Regions from separate parts of the Photobacterium toruni genome, predicted to be linked through region 1. Evidence: predicted binding sites of a transcription regulator. Region 1 holds the regulator's gene; the other holds the start of a gene.
The links. Region 1 encodes PurR, which represses purine synthesis genes. Its sites were predicted from a motif close to TNANGNAAACGTTTNCNTNA; they were not measured.

Region 1 (3,222 bases):
TAATGACTGAGCACCTTGCTCAGATATCACGAACCACAGAAAAAGGTCGTTATGCTATTGTAGTGATGGATGGTGCAGGCTGGCATACTGACGATATTGCTAATCCGTTTAATAATCTCAGCATCATCAAACTTCCACCATATTCCCCAGAACTTAACCCAATAGAACAAGTTTGGAGTTGGTTACGACAACACTATCTCGCTAATCAAAATTTTTCTGATTATAACGACATTCTCGATAAGGTCTGCCTTGCATGGAATCAGTTTAATGAATCGGCTTCACGCATCACTAGAATGTGTTCAAGAGATTGGATCAACCTGACCAGTTAATTTTCCAGATTGGTATTACTATTCAATTGTAGCTAAATACTAAGCTTGATAGGAATAGCTAAATCGGTTTGTAAATGTATATGCGGAATAAATTAAAGAGGCACAGGGCCTCTTTATTCTTAAGCGTCACTTAGCCAGTTGACGAATATATTTATTATAGTTTAGCTAGCAGTTCATTGCGTCTGCTTTCTGGTATTACTGACCAATGTTGGCCATGTATAGCGCCTTCCAATGCCCATAGTAATTCCAAACTTAAAGATGCCTCTTGTATTTTTTGTAATGCTTTATAAGCGTCGAGTGCACCAATATTATGGAGTTGTTCAATCGTTTTAATACCTACTTTTTTAAGCATCCTTTCATTTGAAAGGCGTAGGTTTGGTAAATCTTTTATTCTATCAGGAGTGCAACATTCTTTTGCTTTTTTGTCAGCTTGTGCTGCCTTAAGAGAATAGTTTGCTTGTTCTTTGATTTTTTCAGGTTGTTCCCACCATTCATCAAGAATAGCATAATGTTTTGTTATGACGGGAAAACCGCGCTTTTCATATATATAGGGTTTCAAACCCGCTTGTTTAAATTCCTCTTCATTTTTTGCATTTGCTCTGAGATGGAGTTTATTATTAACGACTAGTGCGAACATTGTCTCACCAGCGAAAATACCAAAACCGCCAAACATGGATCGCGATTTAATATCCCCTAAATGATCTAATAGCTGTAATGAATTTTTTAATATTGGTTTGTCCATACTTCTACTCGGTGAATAAATGAGTGTCACCTAACATTAAAGTAGCTGTAAATTAACTTTGTATTATTAAAGTTATTTACGAGATAAAATTTCTACTTTAAATCATCCATGTATTACTTTATAAATAATATTATCAATAGTGAAGTATTATTTATATCTTGTAAGTCTTTTGCTTACTATTATATGTATTTACGGGGTTCATTATATTCGATATTTTAACAAGATGACTTTGAATATTAATAGTGACTGGTGAATCTGTGATATTGTTCATGTTTTTACGGCGATGACAATTTTGAAAGCGCTGAGAGTTGAATTGAGGTGTTAGAAAAAAAGCCAATATAAATATTGGCTTGATAAGTAGGTTGTCGTATTAGCGTAAATCTTTTACCGACTTGCGCTCTACAATTGCAGGCGCCATTTCAAAAATTTGACGTTCATGATCTTTGTTCTTCATTCGCTCCATTAAGATTTTAATGGCTGTTTTACCTAAACGACGTTTCGGCTGATGAATAGTCGTTAGTGGTGGCGCGAAGTAAGGGGCAAGATCAATATTGTCGTAACCAATAATAGAAATATCACCAGGAACGCGTAATCCTGCTTGTTCAAAGGTACTAATTAGTGCCATTGCCATGATGTCATTGAAGCAGAAAATAGCCGTTGGACGCTCTGCCATAGCAATATATTTTTCAGCTGCTTTCACCGCAGAGTCACACTCAAAGTCACCTTCAAGGATCCAGTCTTCATTAACGGTTAAGTTAGCTTCTGCCATGGCTTTATTAAAGCCCTTTAAGCGTTCACGACAAGTAGATTTATCTGTATGGCCAGACAAACACCCAATACGGCTATGACCATGCTCGATAAAGTATTTAGTCGCAATGTAGCCACCTTGTTCAGCATTATCCTGAATTTTATCGGTATGCGGGCTTTCTGGACCCCAGTCCATTATCACCATTGGCAGGTCTTTTTGACGCTCAAGCAGATCCAATAATTTCTGATCAAGATCGGAACACATTACTAATAAGCCATCAACACGCTTTTCCGCAAGCATGCGTAAGTAATCATATTGCTTAGAAAGGTTACCTTCCGTATTACATAAAATTAGCGTGTAGCCTTCACGGTAACAATACTCTTCAACACCATGCACAACTTCAGCAAAGAAAGGGTTAGTTGATTTAGTTACCAACATACCAATGGTGCGAGTGGTATTACATTTTAGACTGCGAGCAACAGCACTTGGTGCATAATTGAGATCTTCAACGGCTGCCAGTACTTTCTTCTGTGTTGCTTCTGCGACAAAGCGTGTTTTATTGATCACGTGTGAAACTGTTGTCGTTGAAACACCAGCCATACGTGCAACATCTTTAATGGTTGCCATATTTATTCTTCTAATAATGGGTGCTAGAGATGTTTCTAGCTAATCGTGAGGTACCAAATTGAGTAATTACTGAGATGAATATAATTCAATGTTTTTAGGTAAAGTTTCTCGTTAATTATTCAATTTGGCACCGATAATGTGTCTATTGCATACTTAAATAGTATTAACACCAAAAGCCGCATTTATTCGCGGCTTTTATAATTATTACATGTTTTTCAAGTGTAATCGCTTGCGTTCACATTTTACTGAGTGTTACGCGTAGTGCAACGTTTCAATTGTCTGGGAGTAAATTATTTGACAACTATCAACAAAAAATCGTAATTTTCAGCAAATTTAATGGAATTTACAACCGACATTTAAAAATATGCTGCACTTTAATACTATGATAGTAGGTAAGGATAGTTATGAACAGAAACGTCTCAATTATACACTTGATTAACTATTTAAGGCTGTCTTTGGTTAGTATCTTATGGTTGAAATGCCAGAACAGAAGCGGTAATTACACTCAGTGGGTACCATTAAGCGCAATGATTAAATTTATTTTGGTTGTTATTAATGACGGGAAGTGTCGGTTTAGGGTGTTATAGCAGACTCTAGCGACGGTAATATTTGAGAAGTTGATCCCGATCATCGTAATTTAGAGCGAAACTTGAACTCAAGTAAATACCTGTGATAATTAGTTTATTACATTGCTTATTTATTCGGAACAATATGATGACGGAAGAACATAAAAAGGGTATTTGGTTTGCTTATATTGCCAGCTTTCTAACCCCGTT
Region 2 (3,222 bases), 310 kb from region 1:
GAAGTTGGCATTAAAGATGTCACTATTAATTACAGCCCTTGCGGTCACTGTCGTCAGTTCATGAATGAATTAACATCGGCTAATGACATGATTATCCAACTCCCTCAACGCGAACCAATGACCTTGCAACAATACTTACCTGATTCATTTGGTCCTTTAGATTTAGGGATTAAAGACGGTCTATTAAGTGATTTTGATAATGGCATTTGTATTGAAGAAAGCTCTGAATTGGCAATTAGTGCTTGTAAAGCGGCTAACCGTTCACATGCACCTTACTCGAAAAATTTCAGCGGTGTAGCATTAAAAGCACAAGATGGTCGTATCTTTGAGGGAATGTATGCAGAAAATGCAGCTTTCAACCCAAGTTTACCGCCATTACAAGTCGCATTAATTAATATGAATATGTCTAACTATTCATTAGCTGAAATTGCAGAAGCGGCATTAGTAGAAAGTGCTGAGAGTAAGATCAGCCAATTAGCGCGTACACAAGCATTATTAGAAGCACTGAACCCTGACATTCAGCTTACATATGTTGCTTATTAAGTCAGCAATTAATTATAAAAGACAAAAGAGACCGCCTTACTGGCGGTTTTTTATTATCTAAACTTGAACAATGTTGGCTATCAAACATCAAAAGCGTATCATCTTGCCACCTCATTATTAGAAGCAATGACAATGTCTCAAACTCATAATCCTTTGCGGGGCGCAGCATGGATGCTTACGGCAGGGCTAGCGTTTGCCGTAGTAAACAGCTTAGCTCAATACCTTAGTATCAAAATGCATGTTCCTTCGACCTCTGTGGCGTTGATCCAATACTTTATTGCATTAATCGCAATGCTGCCTTGGTTACGCACGTTAGGTATTCGTCAATCGCTTAAAACTAATCACTTTTGGTTACACTGCTTACGGGTGTTTTTTGCGGTTATTGGTATTCAATTATGGTTATGGGCATTAGCCTACCCTGTTCCTATTTGGCAAGGTATTGCATTGCTAATGATTTCCCCTTTGTTTGCCACTATTGGCTCTGGGTTAATTCTAAAAGAAACAGTCGGTAAGGCGCGTTGGCTGGCAACCTTAGGTGGTTTTGTTGGCGCGATGATCATCTTAGAACCATGGTCTGAAGATTTTAACATTGCAACATTGTTACCGGTGGGAGCGGCCTTTTTCTGGGCGGCGTATTCATTGATGGTGAAGAAGCAATCTCGCCATGAATCACCAACAACAATTGTAATGTACCTACTTATTTTAATGACGCCATTTAACCTTATTCTAGCTGCCCCTGATTTTACGATGCCAACAGTGAGCTTTAGCTGGTGGTTATTACTTCTTGCAGGTTTATTAACTGGACTGGCACAATGGGCAATTGCAAAGGCTTATGCTGTGGCTGATGCTTCTTTTGTACAACCGTTTGACCATGCAAAATTACCACTTAACGTATTAGGTGGTTGGTTAGTCTTTGGCTGGACACCACCGGGTAGATTATGGCTGGGGGCTGGAATTATTATTCTCTCGGTTGCCTTTATTACCCATTGGGAAAACCGAAAAAAATAACTGTTTAAACCGCTTATGATAAGCGGTTTTTTTTTACTTTATGTTTTTATAGTCTCTTATTTCCCATTAAATTCCCGCACAAAGCAAACGATTGCGTAAACATAAAAATAAGGTATTATTAGCGACAGATTTCACCTTTAAATGATAAATCGTAAGGAATTTCAATGTTTGGTACAGCTACTTGTTCTGATGCAACCCGTGTATTACTGCTTGGCTCTGGTGAGCTTGGTAAAGAAGTTGCTATTGAGTGTCAGCGTCTTGGGCTTGAAGTAATTGCTGTTGATCGTTATGAGAATGCCCCAGCAATGCAGGTTGCCCATCGTAGCCATGTGATTGATATGTTAGATGGTGATGCACTTAAACGTATTATTGCCCTTGAAAAACCTCATTTTGTTGTGCCTGAAATTGAAGCAATTGCAACTGATACCCTTGTTGAACTGGAAGGCCAAGGTGTCAATATTGTACCAACTGCTAACGCGACTAAACTAACTATGAACCGTGAAGGTATTCGTCGCCTAGCCGCTGAAGCCTTAGCCATTCCAACCTCCCCTTACGAATTTTCCGATCAATATGCAGATTTTGAAGCATCGGTACATCGCATTGGCATGCCATGTGTTGTTAAGCCAATCATGAGTTCATCCGGCAAAGGTCAAAGTGTGATTAAAACTGCCGCTGACATTGAATCTGCGTGGCAATATGCACAAGAAGGCGGACGTGCGGGTGCGGGTCGGGTCATTGTGGAAGGCTTTGTTGATTTTGACTATGAAATTACCCTACTGACTGTACGTGCAGTTGATGGTGTGCATTTTTGTGCGCCAATTGGTCACCGCCAACAAGATGGCGACTACCGTGAATCATGGCAGCCACAATACATGTCTGCTGCCGCTCTAAAAGCCGCTGAGGACGTTGCTAAGAAGGTTGTAAATGAATTAGGCGGTTATGGCCTCTTTGGCGTGGAATTGTTTGTTAAAGGCGATACAGTGCTGTTTAGCGAGGTATCTCCTCGCCCGCACGATACTGGAATGGTAACTCTAATCTCTCAAGAATTATCTGAATTTGCTCTACATGTTCGTGCTTTCTTAGGACTACCTATTGAACAAATTACCCACTATGGAGCATCAGCTTCTGCGGTTATTCTTGCTGACGGTATTTCTACCAATATTCGATTTGATAATTTAGCTGAGGCGCTCTCTCGTCCACAAACACAAATCAGACTATTTGGTAAGCCAGAAAGCAATGGTCGCCGCCGACTTGGGATTGCGCTTACGCGCCGTGATGACATTGATACAGCGGTAAGTGATGCCATTACTACAGCAGCCGAGGTGAAGGTCATTCTATAGCCTTAGCGGTGCAATAAAGACAACCAAGGCGTCACATGGACGCCTTGAGTTTTTCATCTATACGATGATCAGTCTATTAAACTTCAATTAACCATACTTCTTCAGCAAAACGCTCAACACCACGTTGACGGCGAGGATGAGTTGCATCAGCTTCATCGCGTTCTAATAGCGTGATTTTACACTTACTGAATAACGCTGCTATTTCAGCCTTTGGCACTGAAAACGGAGGACCATCCATTTGTGATTGCGGATAATCTAAAGTCACTAATAAAATACGCCCACCGGGTTTAATTAACTGCAATAAACGTTCAACATAACGTTCACGCATTGA

Region 2: purT (formate-dependent phosphoribosylglycinamide formyltransferase) is a predicted target of PurR. The motif match lies at 1,631-1,650, and genes of this name have one in related genera.

What each region holds. Positions count from the first base shown of each region.
Region 1 covers NZ_AP024854.1:1,297,588-1,300,809, forward strand. The annotation lists one part of gene OC457_RS06175 (IS630 family transposase) at 1-329, shown strand, start outside; gene OC457_RS06180 (TfoX/Sxy family DNA transformation protein) at 484-1,071, opposite strand; gene purR (HTH-type transcriptional repressor PurR) at 1,442-2,446, opposite strand; gene OC457_RS06190 (hypothetical protein) at 3,161-3,222, shown strand, end outside.
Region 2 covers NZ_AP024854.1:1,606,514-1,609,735, forward strand. The annotation lists gene cdd (cytidine deaminase) at 1-543, shown strand, start outside; gene OC457_RS07600 (DMT family transporter) at 676-1,551, shown strand; gene purT (formate-dependent phosphoribosylglycinamide formyltransferase) at 1,716-2,891, shown strand; gene OC457_RS07610 (thiopurine S-methyltransferase) at 2,968-3,222, opposite strand, start outside.